Nisaea sediminum: one gene and its partner. The protein of the gene in region 1 interacts with the protein of each later gene in a pairwise test. Links are inferred from orthologs where the notes say so. Each region holds a gene or a part of one and is shown in the gene's direction. Other genes may lie near its edges. The genes, in order: IG122_RS12505 and ndk.

What was found.
Region 2: the proteins of IG122_RS12505 (region 1) and ndk interact in binary tests that used the Escherichia coli proteins (3 or more experiments, as listed by UniProt). The link is inferred for Nisaea sediminum from one-to-one orthologs.

The regions. Positions count from the first base shown.
Region 1 is NZ_JACZCQ010000006.1:105,752-115,868, reverse strand. What follows is about bases 2,866-5,736. They hold IG122_RS12505 (5-formyltetrahydrofolate cyclo-ligase), read left to right. Parts: upstream 2,866-3,948; coding sequence 3,949-4,524; downstream 4,525-5,736. Other genes in these bases: IG122_RS12495 (isocitrate lyase/PEP mutase family protein), read right to left, coding at 5,368-5,736; IG122_RS12500 (TIGR00282 family metallophosphoesterase), read left to right, coding at 4,528-5,343; IG122_RS12515 (cell division protein ZapA), read left to right, coding at 3,376-3,708; IG122_RS12520 (hypothetical protein), read left to right, coding at 3,150-3,371; tkt (transketolase), read right to left, coding at 2,866-2,879. Outside these bases: gap (type I glyceraldehyde-3-phosphate dehydrogenase), read right to left, coding at 1-793; more of tkt, read right to left, coding at 861-2,865; more of IG122_RS12495, read right to left, coding at 5,737-6,198; IG122_RS12490 (M20 family metallopeptidase), read left to right, coding at 6,431-7,852; IG122_RS12485 (efflux RND transporter periplasmic adaptor subunit), read left to right, coding at 7,984-9,105; IG122_RS12480 (efflux RND transporter permease subunit), read left to right, coding at 9,102-10,117. UniProt on the Escherichia coli protein: Involved in the removal of 5-formyltetrahydrofolate.
Region 2 is NZ_JACZCQ010000011.1:48,820-58,984, reverse strand. The notes cover bases 5,021-7,939. They hold ndk (nucleoside-diphosphate kinase), read left to right. Parts: upstream 5,021-6,228; coding sequence 6,229-6,651; downstream 6,652-7,939. Other genes in these bases: purM (phosphoribosylformylglycinamidine cyclo-ligase), read right to left, coding at 7,615-7,939; purN (phosphoribosylglycinamide formyltransferase), read right to left, coding at 6,950-7,618; IG122_RS20480 (aa3-type cytochrome c oxidase subunit IV), read right to left, coding at 6,722-6,859; IG122_RS20490 (MalY/PatB family protein), read left to right, coding at 5,021-6,071. Outside these bases: IG122_RS20515 (LPS-assembly protein LptD), read right to left, coding at 1-381; LPS export ABC transporter permease LptG, read right to left, coding at 385-1,479; LPS export ABC transporter permease LptF, read right to left, coding at 1,476-2,600; IG122_RS20500 (leucyl aminopeptidase), read left to right, coding at 2,856-4,343; IG122_RS20495 (DNA polymerase III subunit chi), read left to right, coding at 4,363-4,812; more of IG122_RS20490, read left to right, coding at 4,794-5,020; more of purM, read right to left, coding at 7,940-8,715; IG122_RS20465 (DUF2066 domain-containing protein), read left to right, coding at 8,827-10,098; IG122_RS20460 (AI-2E family transporter), read left to right, coding at 10,147-10,165. UniProt on the Escherichia coli protein: Major role in the synthesis of nucleoside triphosphates other than ATP. The ATP gamma phosphate is transferred to the NDP beta phosphate via a ping-pong mechanism, using a phosphorylated active-site intermediate.

The DNA.
Region 1 (10,117 bases):
CCTTGACGATGGCGGCGTTGACTTCCTCGACGGTGGTCTCGCGCTTCGGCACGAACTTCAGGTCGATCAGGCTGACATTGGCCATCGGGACGCGCACCGAGGTGCCGTCCAGCTTGCCGGCCAGTTCCGGCAGCACGAGGCCGACGGCCTTGGCCGCGCCGGTGGTGGTCGGGATCATCGAGGAGGCCGCGGCGCGGGCCCGGTAGAGATCCTTATGCATGGTGTCCAGCGTCGGCTGGTCGCCGGTATAGGCATGGATCGTGGTCATGTAGCCGCGCTCGATGCCGATGGCCTCGTTCAGCACGTAGGCGACCGGGGCGAGGCAGTTCGTGGTGCAGGAGGCGTTCGAGATCACGGTATGCTCTGCGGTGATCTGGTCGTGGTTCACGCCGTAGACGACGGTGAGGTCCACGCCGGTGCCCGGAGCGGAGATGATGACGCGCTTGGCGCCGGCCGTGATGTGCTTCGCCGCGTCTTCCTTCTTGGTGAAGATGCCGGTGCATTCGAGCACGATGTCGACGCCCAGCGCCTTGTGCGGCAGGTTCGCCGGATCGCGTTCGGCGGTCACCTTGATCGGGCCCTTGCCGTAATCGATTGTGTCACCGTCGACCTTGACGTCGAACGGGAAGCGGCCGTGATTGCTGTCCCATTTCAGCAGATGTGCGTTCGTCGCGACCGGTCCAAGATCGTTGATGGCGACGACCTTGATATCGTCGCGGCCGCTCTCGGCGAGTGCCCTCAGAACCAGACGGCCGATCCGCCCGAACCCGTTGATGGCAACATTAACGCTCATCAGATTTCCTCCTGACTTTCACGCTCGTACAAAAACGCCGCCCCGGCGGGGGGCGGCGATGGTGGGATTATCCCAGACGCTTCTTGACCTCGGCCACAATGGCATCGCTGGTGATGCCGAAATGCTTGTAGAGGTCGTCGTAAGGCGCGGACGCGCCGAATGAGTTCATGCCGACGAAGATGCCGTCGAGCCCGATCAGCCCGTCCCAGCTCTGCCGGATCCCGGCCTCGACAGCGACCATGACGCTGCCCGAGCCGAGCACCTGCTTGCGGTAGGCTGCATCCTGAGCGGTGAAGCGCTCGATGGACGGCATGGAGACGACCGCGGTGGCGATGCCGTCGGCGTCGAGCGCGGCCTTCGCGGCGAGCGCGATCTCGACCTCGGAGCCGGTGGCGAGGATCGTCACCTTGCGCTCGCCGGAGGCGTCGGCAAGCACATAGCCGCCCTTGGCGGAAAGGTTCTCGGAACTGTCGCCGTCCCGCACCGTCGGCAGACCCTGGCGGGTCAGTGCGAGAATTGACGGGCGATGCTCGTCCTGAAGTGCCGCGAGCCAGCATTCCGCGGTCTCGATGGCATCCGCCGGGCGGAACACATTGAGGTTCGGGATCGCGCGCAGGGCGGCGACATGCTCGACCGGCTGGTGCGTCGGGCCGTCCTCGCCGAGACCGATGGAATCGTGCGTCATGACGTAGATGACGCGGAGCCCCATCAGGGCCGAGAGGCGGATCGACGGGCGGCAATAGTCGGTGAAGACGAGGAAGGTGCCGCCGTAGGGGATCAGACCGCCATGCAGCGCCATGCCGTTCATCGCGGCGGCCATCGCATGCTCGCGCACGCCGTAATAGATGTAGTGGCCGCTGTAGTCGCCGGCCCGGACCGCGTCCTGGCCGCCGACCTTGGTGTTGTTCGAGCCGGTGAGGTCGGCCGAGCCGCCGACCAGTTCCGGGATCTCCGGCTGCAATGCCTCGAGCGCCTTCTGCGAGGCCACGCGGGTGGCGAGCTTCGGCTTCTCCGCGCCGTGCTTGGCGATCAGCTCCTTGATCGCCTTTTCGGCGCCGGCCGGAAGCTTGCCGGACATCGCCGCGTCGAAGGCCTTGCGGGTCGCCGCGTCGGCGCCGTCATAGCGCGCGGTCCAGGCGACATGCGCGCCGGCACGGTCGGCGCCGATGGCACGCCAGGCGTCCAGAACTTCGGCCGGGATCTCGAACGGGCCTGCGCTCCAGCCGAGATTCTCGCGGGCGCCGGCAATCTCGTCCGCGCCGAGCGGGGCGCCGTGGGAGGAGGATTTGCCTTCCTTCGTCGGCGCGCCGAAACCGATCTTGGTGCGGCAGGCGATCAGGGACGGGCGATCGTCGGACCGAGCGGCCTCGATGGCGGCGGAAATCGCCTCGGCATCGTGGCCGTCGACCCGGCTGGTGTCCCAGCCATAGGCCTCGAAACGCATCAGCTGGTCGTCGGAGACCGAAAGATCGGTCGAACCGTCGATCGAGATGCCGTTATCGTCGAACAGCACGATCAGCTTGCCGAGCTTCAGATGGCCCGCCATGGAGGCGGCCTCGTGGCTGATGCCTTCCATCAGGCAGCCGTCGCCGGCGATCACGTAGGTGTAGTGATCGACCAGATCGTCGCCGAAGCGGGCATTGGTCATGCGCTCGGCGAGCGCCATGCCGACGCCATTGGCGAAGCCCTGTCCGAGCGGGCCGGTGGTGGTCTCGATCCCGGCGGTGTGGCCGTATTCCGGGTGGCCCGGGGTCTTCGAGCCGAGCTGGCGGAAATTCTTGATCTCGTCCAGCGTGACATCGTCGTAGCCGGTCAGATGCAGCAGCGAGTAGATCAGCATCGAGCCGTGGCCGGCGGAGAGGATGAAGCGGTCGCGGTCCGCCCAGTCCGGTGCCTTCGGATCGTAGTTCAGGAATTCCGAGAACAGCACGGTGGCGACATCGGCCATGCCCATCGGCATGCCGGGATGGCCGGACTTGGCCTTCTCCACCGCGTCCATCGAGAGCGCGCGGATCGCGTTCGCGAGCATGTCGTGCGAAACGGCGCTTCCCGAACCGTCGCTTGCAACAGGAGATGTCGTGTTCATGGGCATCAATCGTGTTCGGCGGCGCCCTTCCCCGGACGGTCCGGACGGGAGGCCGCATCTGATGAACGGGGCGGGCGCACAAGGTGGTCTCTGCCCCGGAAAAGGCGGGGTGAAAATGCCGTCCTGCCCCCGTACAGTCAACTCCGGAGTTCGGGGGGGATGACGTGGTCCCCCAAGGCCGCGCGTTGACGCCTTGATATTGCAGTTTGTATGCTTCCGCCGCCGGGCGCGGGATGCCCGAAAATCAAGCGTTGTTAAGGACAGGACCGGATGTCCCGACTCGATTCCGCCGCCGCACGCCTCGAAGCCGCAATCGAACGGCTCGACGGTGCCGCGCACAAGGCCCTCGAACTCAGCTCGCGCTCTGCCGAATTGCAGGCGGAACTCGACGCGGCCAAGAAGGAATATGCCGAACTCTCCAAGGTCACCGATGAGGTCAGCGAGAAGCTGGACAAGACCATCGGCCGCCTGAAATTCGTGCTGGAAGGATAAGGCGGTGGCCCAGGTCGAGATTACCATCAACGGCAAGAACTACCGCATCGCCTGCGAGGACGGGCAGGAGAGCCGGATCGCCAGCCTTGCGGCGATGGTTGATTCGCACGTGAAAGACCTGGTCGAGCAGATCGGCCAGATCGGCGACACGCGTCTCCTCGTTATGGCCTCGCTGCTGATCGCGGACGAGCTTGTCGATCTGCGCGAGATCGAGGCGGAGATGGCGGCGGAGAACGGGACGAGCCCGGTCGGCGAGAGCGAGGAGAAGATCGCCGCCGCGCTGAATGCGATGGCCGGACGAATCGAGAGCATTGCAGACCAGCTTGAACGCGCCTAGATATGTCCCCGGACGGTAGCTGCGCGATGCGTCAGGCCTCACAATCCCTGGGGCTATAAACGATCCTTCGGGAGCTGTCTCTGCCGGGACCGTGGTTCCGGTATGCGGCGCCCACCTGCTTTGCAGGCCACAGAGGATTATTACGGCCAACGGTCGTGGCGGCGCCGTTCAGATTTTTTTCCAGACGAAAGACGGCCCTTGCCGGATCCCGCCTCGAACTCCAGGACATCGACTGACCGCATGGCCGCCGAGAAGGTCGCCCTGCGAAAGATGATCGAGGAGCGCCGGCAGCGGGCGCATGCCGAGCTTTCGGAGCGCGCCGGCAATCTCGTTCGTGACAGTTTCCTCGAAAATTTCGAGCTTTCTCCGGCGTCCGTCGTCGCCGCCTACTGGCCGTTCCGCTCCGAGATCGATCCGCGGCCTCTGATGCTCGCTCTGCATGCGCGGGGACACCGGATCGTGCTGCCGGTCGCGGTGCAGAATGCGGCACCGCTTGCTTTCAGGCTTTGGGGGCCGGGGGCGTCTCTGGTCAAACACGGCTTGGGCGGTCTGGTGCCCGATGTCGGCGCCCCCGAACTCGAGCCGGGCACCCTGCTCGTCCCGATGCTGGCTTTCGACGATGCGGGCTACCGTCTCGGCTATGGTGGCGGATTCTACGACCGGACACTGGAGAAACTCCGCGCGGCGGGTGCCGTCCGCGCGATCGGCCTTGCCTATGAAGCGCAGCGCGTCGCCGCGGTCCCGCGCGAAGCAACCGACCAGCGGCTTGACGCCCTGCTGACCGAGGCCGGCGCCACTCATTTCGGAAAGGGCTGAACCGTGCGCGTACTTTTTCTTGGAGACGTCGTCGGCCGTGTCGGACGCGAGGCGGTGCAGGACCGGCTTCCGGAACTGCGCGAACGGCTTGCCGTCGATTTCGTCATCGTCAACGGCGAGAATTCCGCCGGCGGCTTCGGCATCACGCCGGAAATCGCCGAGGCTTTGTTCGATGCCGGCGCTGATGTCGTCACCACAGGCAATCATGCCTTCGACAAGCGCGAGATCCTCACCTATTTCGACGCCGAGCCGCGCCTGCTGCGCCCTGCGAACTACCCGCCGGAGACCAACGGCAAGGGCAGCGGTCTCTATCCGACGCAGGACGGTCGCCACGTGCTCGTGGCCAACATCGCCCTGCGCCTCTTCATGGACAGCGCCGAGTGCCCCTTCCTCGCCGCGGAGAAGATCGTCGAGGAATGCCCGCTCGGCTACGGCGCGGATTTCATCTTCATCGACATGCATGGCGAGGCGACGTCGGAGAAACTGGCACTCGGGCATTTTCTCGACGGACGGGCGAGCGCGGTCGTCGGCACCCACACCCATGTTCCGACCGCGGATCACATGGTGCTGCCCGGCGGCACCGCCTACATGACCGATGCCGGCATGTGCGGCGCCTATGACGGCGTGATCGGCATGAAGAAGGAAGCCCCGGTGGAGCGCTTTCTCTCGAAGACCGCCCGGCCGCGTCTGGAGCCCGCCGAAGGTCCGGCGTCCGTCTCCGGCGTCCTGATCGTCAGCGACGACGCGACCGGCCTCGCGACGGCGGCGGAGCCGGTGAGGCTGGGCGGCCTGCTCTCCGAGACTATGCCGCAGATCTGACGGGCCGCGTTGTTGAGGGTAGCGTCAGCGCTTTTCCGCTGACATGAGCTGACTGATTTCCCGGTCCGGAATTGCATCGGCGGCGTATGTGAAGGTCCCGTTCCGCAGCACCTCTTCCGCAGCCCGCCGCAATGCGCCGAGTGCCGCTCGGGCGAAAGAGCCGCCGACGCTGATGCGCCGGACACCTGCGTCCGAAAGCTCCGAGACCGTGTAGGTCGCGCCCTGCAGCCCCATGACCACATTCACCGGCTTGTCGACCTCGCGGCAGACCGTCCGGATGGCTTCCAGACCCGGCAGGCCGGGCGCGTAGAGCACGTCCGCCCCGGCCTCGGAAAATGCCTGAAGGCGCTTGATCGTGTCTGCGAGATCAGGCCGTCCCCAAAGGAAATTCTCGGCTCTGGCCGTGAGAAGGAATGACCGCCCTGCCGCGGCTTCGGCCGCCGCACGCACACGATCGGCGGCCTCCGCGGTCTCGAAAATCGGTGCCTCGCTGTCTCCGGTCGCGTCCTCGATGGAGCCGCCAACAAGACCGGCCTCGCAGGCCAGCCGGATGGTTTCGGCGCAGGTTTCCGGAGCAGACCCGAAACCGTCCTCGAGATCCGCCGAGACCGGGAGCCCGGTCGCATCGACGATCATTCGCGCGTTCTCCAGCAGCTCCTCGCGCGTGAGGCCGGCGAAGGAATCGCGCTTGCCGACCGAGAAGGCATAACCCGCGCTGGTCGTCGCCAGCGCCTCGAAGCCGCAATGGGCGAGCAGGCGCGCGGATCCCGCGTCCCACGGGTTCGGCATGACGAACGCGCCATCCCGTTCATGCAGCGCCTTGAAGCGGTCGAATTTCTCTTCACGTGTTTGCATTTCTGCGGCCTCCAGCTCTCAGGAAATGCAGTCTAGCGTATAGAACAAAATAAGAACATATCGGATTGGCGCGTGCCCGGAAAGACGCTCTTCCCGGCCCGGACGGGCCTGTTGCGCTTGACCGCCAATTTCACCGGGCGCATCGTTTCCACCCTTCCTATTCACTCCGCGCGGCTCCGTTTTCCCGCCTGTTCCGCGCCGGTCAAAAAATGCGTCCAGGAGAGAGAACGCCATGTCGAATGCCGAACTGATCTGGGATCTTGTCGACGAGCATCGCGAGGATTTCATCGGCCTGTCGGACCGGATCTGGGGCATGCCCGAGATCGCCTATACCGAATACCGCTCCGCCGAGGAGCACCGGAAGATGCTGGAGCAGTACGGCTTCCGCGTGACGGAGAATGTCGGCGGCATTCCGACGGCGGTCATGGGCGAGGCCGGCGAGGGCGGGCCGGTGATCGCCGTGCTCGGCGAGTACGACGCGCTTCCCGGCCTCAGCCAGGTCGCCAATATCGCCGAACCGAAAGAGGTCGAGGCCGGCGGCCACGGCCATGGCTGCGGTCACAACCTGCTCGGCTCCGCCGCGCTGCTCGCCGCCGCGGGTCTCAAGGACTGGCTGGAGAAGACCGGCACCCCCGGCCGCGTGCGCTATTACGGCTGCCCGGCGGAAGAGGGCGGGGCGGCGAAGGGCTTCATGGTCCGTGCCGGCGCTTTCGACGACGTGGACGCGGCGGTGACCTGGCATCCGGCCGGCGTGACCCGCGTCGGGCTCGCCAACTCGCTCGCCAACACACGGATCGATTTCTCTTTCCACGGCCGCTCCAGCCATGCCTCGAGCGCCCCCCATCTCGGCCGCAGCGCCCTCGACGCGGTGGAGCTGATGAATATCGGCGTCAATTACATGCGTGAGCACATGCCCTCCGACGCCCGCATCCACTACGCCATGCTCGATGGCGGCGGGGTCGCGCCGAACGTGGTGCAGGGCTTCGCCAAGGTGCGTCATGCCGTGCGGGCGCGCGATCTCGCGGGCATGCAGGAACTGGTCGAGCGCGTGAAGAAGGTCGCCGAGGGCGCGGCGCTGATGACCGAGACCAAGATGACCTGGAAGATCGTCAGCGCGGTCTCCAACATGCTTGCCAATTCGCCGCTCGAAAAGGCGCTCTACGAGAACATGCAGCGCCTGGGCCCGGTGCCGTTCGATGCCGAGGACCGGAAATACGCGGCCGAGATCCAGGCGACCCTCACCGAACAGGACATTGCCAACGAATACCGCAAGGCCGGGGTCGAGGCGCGAGAGGACACCCCGCTTTGCGACTTCATCGTCCCGCTCGACGTCAAGGGCGTCTCGATGCCGGGCTCGACCGATGTCTCCGACGTCAGCTGGGTGGTGCCGACAATCGAGGCGCGGGTCGCGACCCAGGCGATCGGCACGCCGGGCCATTCCTGGCAGATGACGGCCCAGGGCATGGCGCCTGCGGCGCACAAGGGCATGATCTATGCGGCGAAGGTCATGGCGGGCACCGCCGTCGACCTGCTGCGCGACGAGGAGCTCATGGCGGCGGCCAAGGCGGATCATGCGGCGAAGACCGCGAAGACACCCTACCGCTGTCCGATCCCGGACGATGTCCAGCCGCCGATCCAGCCGCGTCCGGAATAGAAACCGGGCGGGGTCCGAGGCCCGGCAGGTTTTCCACGATTAATTTTTCGTCCGATAGACTTTGGACGGCGACGGATTACACTCTCTCGAACGTTTCCAGTCTTTGCGGAAGTTTGTGCGGGGCCGTGCCGATGAGTGTCTGGCGTCAGTTGTTTGTGGTGGTCTTGGCTGCCGGTCTTCTGGTCGGAGGCTGGACCTATCTCGGTCCGTATCTCGGCCTGAAGAACGAGGCGGGAGAGGCGCGCGGCAAGGGGCGGGAGCAGTCCGCCGCGGTCGTTGTGGCGGATGTGGATTTCGTGAAGGAACGGCTGCGGACCGAGGCGGTGGGGACGGCCCGCGCCTATCAGTCTGCGCGCCTGCACACGGCTGCCGACGGACGCGTCACCGCGACCGCGCTCAAGACCGATGCCGAGGTTTCCAAGGGGCAGGTTCTGCTTGAGCTTGAACGGAAGAGCGAGCGGCTGGCGGTCGATCTGGCGCGGGTCCGGCTCGAGGCGGCACAGAGGGTTGCCGAACGTCTCGGCAAGCTGCGCGGCAGCGGCGCCTCGACCCAGGCCGCGCTGGACGATGCGCTCACCGCGCTCGATGCGGCCAAGATCGATCTGGAGCAGGCCCAGATCGCGCTTCAGGACCGCGTTCTGCTCGCGCCCTTCTCGGGCCGGATCGGCATGACGGATGTCGAGATCGGCGACCGGGTCGACACCGATACGGAAATCGCCGTGCTCGACGACCGCTCGAGCCTGCTGGTCCGCTTCGAGGTTCCCGAGGGGTTGCTCGGCAGGATCAATGTCGGAGACCCGGTCAAGCTCGCGCTCTGGACCGGCGATACCGCGCCGATCGAGGGCGGCGAGATCTATGATATCGGAAGTCGGATCGACGAAGAGACGCGGACTTTCGTGGTTCGTGCCCGCATTCCCAATTTGGACGACAGTCTCCGTCCCGGCATGAGTTTCCGGGTGACGCTGGATGTCGAGGGGCAGACCCGCGCCAGCATTCCCGAAGTGGCGATCCAGTGGGGCGGGGACGGTTCCTTCGTCTGGGCCGTGTCCGACGGGGTCGCCCGGCGTCAGCCTGTCTCGATCGTACAGCGGCAGGGGGCGACGGTTCTGGTCGATGCCAATTTCGCCGACGGCGACAAGGTGGTCACCCAGGGGCTGCACCGGATGCGTCAGGGCACGAAGGTCGAGATTCTTCCCGACGGCGGTCCGGACCGGGCTCCGGTGAAGGCGCGGAAAGACGCGACCACGTCATGATTCCGGGCAGCGGCGGTTCCGAGAACGACCTTCCGTCTCTCAGCGTCCGGCGCCCGTGGCTGGCGCTGGTTCTCAACCTGCTGATCGCGCTCGCCGGCGTCGCCGCCATTCTGGCGGTCGAGGTCCGCGAACTGCCGAATGTGGACCGGCCGATCGTTTCGGTGCGCGGCATTCTCGACGGCGCCTCGCCGGAGACCATGGACAGCGAGGTGACAAGCCTCGTCGAGGGCGCGGTCGCGCGCGTCAACGGGGTGCAGCGCATCCGTTCCTCCAGCGAGGAGAACAATTTCCGACTGCATGCCGAATTCAGTCCCTCCGCCGATCTCGACGTCGCGGCCTCGGACGTGCGCGAGGCGGTCAGCCGGGTGCAGCGGGAACTGCCGGAGAATGTCGAACAGCTGACGGTGATCAAGGCCGACGCCGACGCGAGCCCGATCATGCAGCTTGCGGTTTCCGGCCATGGGCTCACGGATGACGATCTGACCCGGATCGTCGAGAATGACGTGATCCCGGAACTGATCTCGATCGACGGCGTGGCTGACGTGAACCTTTACGGCGAACGGTCGCGTCTGCTGCGCGTCGTGCTCGACCCGATGCGGCTGAGCGCCTTCGCGCTTTCGATCGCCGACGTCATCGCGGCGCTGAAGAACGCGCCCTTCGACATTCCGGCCGGCAGTTTCGCATCGCTCGACCAGGAATTGCTGGTCCGTGCCAACGCGACGGTGGAATCGGCGAAGGAGGTCGAGGATATCATCATCCGGGGCGCCGTCCGCGTCGGCGACGTGGCGCAGGTCTTTTTCGGGCCGGAGGATCCGGAAAGCCTCGTCCGGGTCAACGGCGAGGAAACCATCGGTCTCGGCATCGTGCGGCAGGCGCAGTCCAACACGATCGAGATCTCGAAGGCCGTGCACAAGGCGGTCGCCACCCTGAACAAGCGTTTCGACAATCTTGAGGTGATGGTCACCTCCGACGATGCGCTCTTCATCGAGGGATCGGTTTCAGAGGTTCTCTT
Region 2 (10,165 bases), on another replicon or contig:
ACCGGTTTTCAACTCGTTATGGAGTTCGACATAGTCGCTGAAGATCACTTCGCCGGTGGGTTCCAGCAGAGAAATATTGCCTGCGGCGATGACGGTATCTTCGCGCTGATTATAGGTCACGCTGTCGGCCAGCAGCGTGCGCTCGCCCTGGGACAGTTCCACGGAGCCGCGGGCGGTGATCGTGCCCAGGGTCTCGTCGTGTACCAGCTGGTCCGCGACCATCAGGACCGGCTCGTCGTTGATCCCGCGTTCCTGGGCGTCGGAGGGACCGGCGGTGATCAACAGGCAGACAATTGCCGCCGCCAGGGCTATCAGGCCTTTCCTGGCTGTCCCCGCTTGCCGGCCTTCTGCCCGCATCCATGAATTGCGACCTGATTTCATCGGTTAGCCATCCTCAAGATGCAGCAGGCTGGCACATCCGAGCAGTGCCGTAACGGTCGCCGGTGTCCAGGCGGCGAGTACCTCTGGAATACGGGCCGAGAGGCCGAGCGCGAAGACGAGGTCGGACGTGAAATAGAGGAAGAATCCCGAGAACAGGCCGGCGCTGACCCAGACCAGAGTTCCACCGCGCCGCGTGAGCCGGAGGGAGAAGGTGGCCGCGATCAGGACCATCGCGCAGAGCAGCAGCGGAGAGGCCAGCAGCGCGTGCCAGTAGAGTCTGTGCCGGACTGCCGAGAATCCTGCGCTTTCCAGAATGGCGATGAATTTCGGCAGCTCCCAGAAGGACATGGTCTCGGGCGGCGAGAAACTGTCCTGAATGTTGTCGAGGGTGAGGGCCGTGGGCAAACGATAGATCGCTCGGACTTCGGGAATTGCGTTCTTTGTCGTGAGCACGGCGTTCTGCATCTCCCAGAAGCCGGACCGCAACATGGCCTCCTCGGCGTCGACGCGGGCTTCGAAGCGGTCCTCGCCGAGGAAGAAGAGGACGGTGAGACCCGAGAGGCTCGCGCCGTCGGCCGCAACGCCGGTGGCGTGCAGCACGAAGTGACCGGTGCTCGTCTGCTCCCGGAGCCAGAGCCCGCCGTCGGTCAGCGCAAGGAAATTGCCCTTGTCGCGCAACACGCGGTTTTCCAGGGCTTCGTATTTCGCCGTCATCACCGAGGCGACGGGGTTGAAGACCGCGATCTTGAAGATGCCGACGAGGAAGGCGATGGTCAGGGCTGGCAGCAGGAACTGCCAGACAGAGACACCGGCGGCGCGGGCCACGACCAGTTCGTTCGTCCGGGTCATGCGGGTGAAGGCCAGCATGGCACCGAACAGGGTCGCGAAAGGCAGGATGGTCTGGCCCATCTGCGGTGCTTTCAATGCCGCCATCTGCAGCATCAGGCTGAGCGTTGCGTCCTCCCTGTCGGCCCCCCGGCGCAGCAGTTCGATGGAATCGAGCAGGAATACGATGGCCATGATCGCGAGGAAAGTGCCGAGCACCCAGAGCAGGAACTGCTTTCCGAAATAGAGCGAGAGAGTTCCGGAAAGCTTCATGCCGGCGTCCCCTCGGCCGGCAGGCTGCCGGGTTTCGGGCGCCGCATCTTCTGTCGTGTCAGCAGGAGGAGGCAAAGCAGGATCGGGCCGATGGCAGAGGCATACATCATCGGCATCAGACCGAGCTCTTTCGCCGCAACGTATTTCGAACCGAGAACCGCGGCCTGGACGAGACCGACGAGGAGCACGGCGGCCACCAGCCGGCTGCTCCGTCCGCGGCGGCTGAATTCTCCGCGGAGCACGACGACGAGGCCGATCAGCGGGAGGGCGAGGCCAAGCAGCGGCGTTACCAGCCGGCTGTGGCCCTCGGCCATGTATTTGCCGAAATTCCTCGGCTGCGTGACCTGTTCAGTCGGATTCAGGAGTTCGTCGATAAAAAGTTCGTTCTGATCGCGCGTGGTCCGCTGCACGGCCTCCTGCAAGCCGCCGAGATCGACCGTGTAGCGATCGAAATAGAGGATGCTGATGCGGCCGGTTTCGTTGTTTCGAGCCTGCCGGTTGCCGTTGACCATCAGGACCTTCGGGCTGGTTTCGTCGAGGATCAGGGCTCCGCTTTCTGCCAGCAGAGTCACCGACTCGTCACTCTCGCGGTCGTCCTGGACGATGATCCCCGACAGCTCTCCGCTCGGCTGCCGTGCCCGTACGAAGACCGTCACGTCGTCTCCCATCGAATTGAAGACGCCCTCGCGCAACAGCACGTTGGTGTAATTGTGCCGGATTTGGAACTGCAGCTCCTTAAAGCCGCGATAGGAGACGGGGACGAGATAGAGACTGAGCAGGTAGCCGAGCAGGGTCACGCCGAGCGCCACGATCAGGGCCGGGCGGGCGAGCCCTATCGGACCGAGGCCGGATGCGGTCAGGACAACGAGCTCGCGATCGCTCGACATCCGGCTGTAGACGAACATGGTCGCCGCGAAACAGGCGATCGGCAACACAAGCGACAGCCAGGTCGGCATCAGCAGGACGGTGAAATAGATGAAGGTCGCGAGCGGCAGTCCGCGGTTCACGATCATGTCGATGAAGCGCAGGGACTGGCTCAGCCAGATGACGCAGGTCAGCGACACTACCACGATGATCATCGCGGCCAAAATCTGGCGAATGACGTAGCGGTCGATCCTCATGGTCCCGTTCGACTGGATTGTTCCGTTTGGCCGGAGCCGCTCCGGCGGGTCCTTGCACAACCCGCGTTTAAAGGCGCATGATAGCGATGTTTCAAGTGTTTCCAATCACCAACTTATTCAGGATGTGAAGCAGCACAGGCTTGTTCCCAAGCATGCAAGGTTTCGCGGCGACATTGTGATTGCGGCGACCTTATGCCCCGGTCGGAGACCGGAGGGCACTGTTCGGGACGCTGACCTGGCCGGGAGAGAATCGGAATGAAGATCGGGTTTCAGAAACTGGCACTGCCGAAAAAGGGCGCCGTCGTCGTCGGAGTGATGGACGGCGGAAAGCTCCTGCCGCTCGGCGCGGAGCTCGACGAGCAGCTCGGCGGGCTTCTGTCCCGCGCGATGAAGGCCAACAAATTCACCGGCAAGGCGAAGCAGACCCTTTCCGTCTTCGGAGAGAACGGTACTGTTCTGCTGTACGGTCTCGGCGACGGAACCGACATCGACGAGCTCTGGTGCGAAAATGCCGGCGGCGCCATCGTCGGGGCGATTCTTTCCGCCGGCGACAAGGAAGTGTCGGTGCTGTTCGAGCCGCACACCGCGGACGGCAAAGCCGACGACAAGGCTGCGGACCGTGCCGCCCGCCTCGCTTTCGGCGGCCTGCTGCGGACCTACAGGTTCGACAAGTACAAGACCAAGCTGAAGAAGGAAGACAAGCCGGTCCTGCAGAAGCTGACGGTGCTGACCAATCAGGCCGCCGAGGCGAAAAAAGCAGCCGAAGCGCTTGAAGCGATCGCCGAAGGTGTGTTCCTCGCCCGCGATCTCGTCAGCGAGCCGCCGAACGTCCTCTATCCGGTCTCCTACGCCAAGCGCTGCGAGGAACTGAAGGAGCTCGGCGTCAAGGTCGAGGTCCTGGACGAAAAGCAGATGAGCAAGCTCGGCATGGGTGCGCTGCTCGGCGTCGGTCAGGGCTCCGAACGCGAAAGTCGTCTCGTGATCATGCGCTGGGACGGCGGTCCGAAGAAGCAGCAGCCGATCGCGTTTGTCGGCAAGGGCGTCTGCTTCGATACTGGCGGCATCTCGCTGAAACCGGCCGGCGGCATGGAAGACATGAAGTGGGACATGGGCGGCTCGGCCACCGTTGTCGGCCTGATGAAGGCGCTTGCCGGCCGCAAGGCGAAGGCGAACGTGATCGGCGTCGTAGGCCTGGTCGAGAACATGCCGGACGGCAACGCCCAGCGTCCGGGCGACGTGGTGACCTCCATGTCCGGCCAGACCATCGAGATCATCAATACCGACGCCGAAGGCCGTCTCGTGCTGGCCGACGCGCTCTGGTACACGCAGGACCGCTTCAAGCCGCAGTTCATGCTGGATCTCGCCACGCTGACCGGCGCGATGATGGTCGCGCTCGGCCAGGTCAATTGCGGCTATTTCTCGAACAATGACGATCTGGTCTCGAAGCTCGAGGCGGCCGCGAAGGCGTCGGGCGAGAAGATCTGGCGGATGCCGCTCGGCGAGGAATACAACAAGATGATGGACAGCGACATCGCCGACGTGAAGAACGCCGGCGCGCGCTGGGGCGGCAGCATCACCGCCGCCTGTTTCCTCGAGCGTTTCGTCAATGATATGCCCTGGGTTCACATGGATATAGCGGGCATGGCCTGGTCCTCGAAAGATGCCCCGACGGTGCCGAAAGGCGGCACTGGCTGGGGCGTCCGTCTCCTGGACGAGATGGTGCGGGCGAACTACGAGGCCTGACGGCTTCGACACTCCTCTGATGACGGACATCAACTTCTACCATTTGACCGCGCGCCCCCTTGAATGGGCTCTGCCGAAGCTGCTCGAAAAGTCGCTTCAGGCAGAGGCGCGTGTGGTCGTGATGGCGTCGAGCGAGGAGAGGGTCGCCGATCTGAACGCCCATCTCTGGTCCTACGATCCGGACAGCTGGCTGCCGCACGGCAGCGAGAAGGACGGCCATGCCGAGGACCAGCCGGTCTGGCTCACCGTCGAGGACGAAAATCCGAACGGCGCCAGGTTCCTCTTCCTGACGGACGGTGCGACCTCGGGCCATATCGGCGATTTCGAGCGCGTGTTCGAGCTGTTCGACGGCCGGAACAACGAAGCGGTCGCGGCGGCGCGGGCCCGATGGAAGAACTACAAGGATTCCGGCCACACGCTTGCCTACTGGCGGCAGACGGATGCCGGTGGATGGGAAAAGGCCGGCTGACCGCCGGCGGGAACGACAACCAGAAACCCCTGGAGCAACAGGTGAAATACAATTTCGATCAGGAAATCCGGCGGACCGGTACCCATTCCGTCAAGTGGCAGATCTACTGGCGCGGCGACAAGCGCGAGCTCTGGGAGGGCACCGACCCCTCCCTCGGGGACGACCGCACCTTGCCGATGTGGGTTGCCGACATGGACTTCCAGGTTGCCCAGCCGATCCTCGATGCCATGCGCAAGCGTATCGATCATCCGATCTTCGGCTATGTCGTTCGCACCCCGGATTACAACGAGGCGGTGACCGGCTGGATGGAGCGCCGGCACGGCTGGAAGATCGACCCCGACTGGATCGTCAACACACCGGGCGTCGTGCCGGCCCTGAACCTGCTGGTCCGCGCGCTCAGCGAACCGGGTGACAAGGTGCTGATCCAACGCCCGGTCTATTATCCCTTCACATATGCGATCGAGAATAACGGCCGCGAAGTCGTCTCCAACTCACTGATGATGGAGAACGGCGTCTACCGCATGGATTTCGCCGATCTGGAGGCGAAGGCGGCAGATCCGAAAACGAAGCTGCTGATCCTCTGCAGCCCGCACAATCCGGTCGGCAGGGTCTGGACGGAAGAGGAACTGCGGCGTCTCGGCGAGATCTGCAACAAGCATGGCGTCGTCGTCATCGCCGACGAGATTCATGGCGACCTGATGCTGAACGGTTCGACATTCGTCCCGTACGGCAAGCTCGGCCGCGAGTTCATGGACAATTCGATTGTCTGCACCGCGCCGTCCAAGACCTTCAACCTCGCCGGCCTGCATACCTCCAACATGATCGTCTCGAACGAGGCGCACCGCAAAGCGCTGGTGAAGGAGATCGGGGCCTCGGGTATCGGCGGCATGAATACCTTCGGCCTGGAGGCGACCAAGGCCGCCTACAACGAGGGCGAGGAATGGCTTTCCCAGGTGCTCGATTACCTGAGCGGGAACGCGAACTTTCTGGAAAGCTTCGTCGCCGAGCGCATTCCGGAGATCAAGGTGATCCACCCGGAAGGCACCTATCTGGTCTGGCTCGACTGCCGTGGCCTCGGGCTCGACAAGCTCGAGCTGGAAGCAATGATGCACGAGGAAGTGAAGGTCCTCTTCGACGAGGGCTATGTCTTCGGGTCCGAAGGCGAGGGCTTCGAGCGCATCAACATCGCCTGCCCGCGTTCGATCCTCACCGAAGCGCTGGAGCGTATCGAGCGCGCGGTCGCGAAACGCCGCAAATAATCTGCATTTCCGGGGCAAGGCGCGCCATCGCCCGGCTTGCCCCGTTCCGTCGCGCCCGCTATAAGGCGCGCGCCGGGCGCCTTTGCGCCCGTTTAGCTTATTCAATCGCATCTCGCGGGCGGCTCCGGCCTCCCGGCGGAACCAGAAGAGAGACACGATGGCCATTCAGCGCACTTTCTCCATCATCAAGCCGGACGCCACCGAGCGGAACCTGACCGGCGGCGTGAACAAAATGATCGAAGAAGCCGGCCTGCGCATCGTCGCGCAGAAGCGGATCCAGATGACCCAGGCCCAGGCCGAGACCTTCTACGCCGTGCACAGCGCGCGTCCGTTCTTCGGCGAGCTGGTCGAATTCATGACCTCCGGTCCGGTCGTCGTGCAGGTTCTCGAAGGCGAGAACGCGATTGCCAAGTATCGTGAGGTGATGGGCGCGACCAACCCGGCGGAAGCCGCCGAGGGCACCATCCGCAAGGCCTATGCGAAGTCCATCGGCGAGAACACCGTGCACGGTTCCGATGCCGCGGAAACGGCCGCGGTCGAGATCGCCCAGTTCTTCAGCGGCAACGAAATCGTCGGCTGATCCTGATATCGGGCAAACGAAAAGGGCCGGTCAGTTCGACCGGCCCTTTTTGCTTCGTCAGGAAGGTTCCTCAGACGAGGAAGGCCGCCATCAGGATCAGCAGAATGACGACGCTGACGGTCGACCATTTCAGCAGGGTGATGAAACCTGCGTAATTCTGCTTGTGTTCGACGTAGTCGCCATCGGACTGCGCGTTGCTTCCAGCCATGTTACCTCCGCTAGGATACCGGCCGGGCACGTGGCCCGGTTCGATTGTTCAGAAATTTGTATAAATCACCGCGCCGTGAGCGCCAAGGCCCTATCTTGTGGCCTCGGGTGCCGGATTGAGCAGTGATGTGTCCGGATGTGTGGCACTGTCGAGCAGCACCCGTTCGCCTTCGATGCGGATCCGGCCTTCCGCGATCCAACGCAGGCTGGCCGGATAGATCCGGTGCTCCTGCTCCAGAATGCGCGCCGCAAGGCTCTCGGCGCTGTCGTCCTGATGGATCGGCACCACCGCCTGCTGGATGATCGGTCCGACATCCATTTCCGGGGTCACGAAATGCACGGTGCAGCCGGAGAAGCGCGCGCCGGCATCGATCGCCCGCTGCTGCACGTTCAGGCCCTTGAAGGAGGGCAGCAGGGAGGGGTGGATATTGATCATCCGCCGGGACCAGTGCTCGACGAACCCGGTCGTCAGCAGGCGCATGAAGCCGGCGAGGCAGATGAACTCTACCCCGGCGGCATCAAGCGCGCGCTGCATTTCCGCGTCGAAGCTCTCCCGGTCGGGATAGGCCTTGTGATCGACGGTCACCGCCTCGATGCCGGCCTTCTTCGCCCGGTCGAGCGCCTTCACCCCCGGCCGGTTGGAGATCACCGTGACGATCTCCGCCGGATGGTCCGGGGCGGCGCAGGAATCGATCAACGCCTGCAGGTTGCTGCCGCTGCCGGATACGAGAACGCCGACCCTGAGCCTGGCCTTGCTCACGCGGGCCAGGTTCCCAGTCCGGTGATCGCAACGGGCGGCGTCCCTTCCGCCCGCTCGACCAGTTGCCCGATGCGGTAGACGGTCTCTCCGGAGGAGGTCAGGGCCTCTGTCACCGCTTCGACCTTGTCCGGCGAAACGGTGATGGTCATGCCGATCCCGCAATTGAAGGTCCGGGCGAGCTCCGCGGCGGGGACGCCGCCGGTCTCGGCCAGCCAGCGGAAGACCGGCGGCAGTTCCCAGGCCGTCACGTCGATCTCGGCCGCGATGGTCTCGGCATAGGAGCGCGGCGGGTTTTCAAGCAGACCGCCGCCGGTGATATGGGCGAATCCCGTGACACCACCGGCCTTGAGGGCCGCGAGGCAGGATTTCACATAGATCCGTGTCGGCGTCAGCAGCGCTTCGCCGAGCGAGCGCGTCCTGTCGAAGGGCGCCGGGTCCGACCATGCAAGGCCGGAGCGATCGACGATGCGGCGCACCAGAGAGAAGCCGTTCGAATGAACGCCGGAGGAGGCGAGGCCGAGCATGATGTCGCCCGCTTCCGCGCGCGGCTCCAGGATCAGGTTCTCGCGTTCGGCGGCGCCGACGGCGAATCCGGCGAGATCGAAATCGCCGTCCTCATACATGCCGGGCATCTCGGCGGTCTCGCCGCCGATCAGCGCGCAGCCGGACTCGCGGCAGCCTTCGGCGATGCCGGCGACCACGGCACGCGCGGCTTCCACATCGAGTTTGCCGGTGGCGTAGTAATCGAGGAAGAACAGCGGCTCTGCGCCCTGTACGACCAGATCGTTCACGCACATGGCGACGAGGTCGATTCCGACGCCGGAATGGATCCCGGTATCGATGGCGAGACGCAGTTTCGTTCCGACCCCGTCGGTCGCGGCGACGAAGACCGGGTCCTTGAAGCCGGCGGCTTTCGGATCGAACACGCCGCCGAATCCGCCGATGGAACCGTCCGCGCCGGGCCGTCGCGTGGATTTGGTCAGCGGTTTTATGAAGTCGATGAGCCGGTCCGCCGCATCGATATCGACGCCCGCGTCCTTGTAGGTCAGGGGGCGGTTGGATCTGTCGAGGCCTGTTATGGTCTCCTCCTCAGCCATCCGGTATAAGACTCGGGCAGTGCCGGGTGCCATTTTTCTGCCCGGGTGAGGGTTTATGACGGGGGCGCTTGGACCGCAAGCGGATTTGGCTGCAGGCCAGAGAGTTCAGGGATGTTTGAGCTGATCACGAATATGCACTGGCGCCGGCTTCCGGCGGGGACGGGCGGGGCCGCGCGGCGATGTATCGGCATGCTGGCGTTGGCAGCGCTTCTGGTGAGCGGCGCCGTGTCCGGAGCACGGGCGCAGTCGGACGAGGACAGGGTGTTCGAAGTGCGCGCTGTCGCCGTCGACGTCCAGGCCGCGACCGCCGCCGACGCCCAGGCGAAGGCGATCGTTCAGGGCCGCCGGGACGCCTGGCGGCGGCTTTTGGATCGCCTCGTTCCGAAAAGCAATGCGGCCCAGATTCCGGCCCTGTCGGACGAGGAGCTTGTCGGACTCACGGTGGGCTATGAGGTCGCGCGGGAGCGCACGTCGGACGTGCGCTATCTCGGATCGCTCAATTTCCGCTTCAATCCGCTCGCCGTGCGGCAGTTTTTCAACGCGCGGGGCATTGCCTATGCGGAGGTCGCCTCGCGTCCTGTATTGATCCTTCCGGTCTATAACGACGGCCGCAAGCCGCTGCTCTGGGAAGAGGAAAGCCCCTGGCTCGCCGCCTGGCTCGAACGGGGTGCGGGAGACGGTCTGGTGCCGATCACCGTCCCCTACGGCGATCTCGCCGACATCAGGGACATTTCGGCGGTGCAGGCGGTTCTCGTCGACCGGGAAGCAATCCAGACCATCGGGGCACGCTACGGTGCTGCGCAGGCCGTGATCGCCAATGCGAGGACCGTGACCACCGATGCCGGCACGCAGGCGGTGGAGCTTAATCTGATCTATGTCGGCGGCGTCGCCGACGGGCAGTCGCTGATCCGCACCGTGGCGCCGGACGCGGGTGCGGCCGGCTCGGATCTTCTTGCGGCCGCCGCGAAGGCTGCCGCGTCGGAAATTCAGGAAGCCTGGAAAACCGAGAACCTCATCAGTCCGGGGCTCGAGACACGGGTGACGGTGCTGGTTCCGGTGCCGTCTTTCGACTACTGGCTGGAGGTCCGCAAGGGACTGGACGGCGTCTCCTCGATCTCGCGTCGGGAGATGCTCCGGATATCCCGCACGGAAGCCCTGATCGACGTCTGGATCAATGGCGACGCGGACCAGCTTGCTCTTGCCCTGAAACAGAGAGGCCTCGTGCTCGAGGAAATGGGCGGTAATTGGATTCTCTACAAGGAAGGCACGGAGTTGCCGGAAAGATACCGCCCGGCGCCGCAACTGCAGCCGGTTCTGCCGCCGTCCCCCGAGCCGGCGCCCGCTCCGGCGCAGCCGCTCATTCTCCCGCCTCTGGTGCAGTGATGCCGTGTCACACGCCTGGTTGTTCCCCCAGCCGCATCGGAACGCGTCATGACCCAGCGTGAACGGC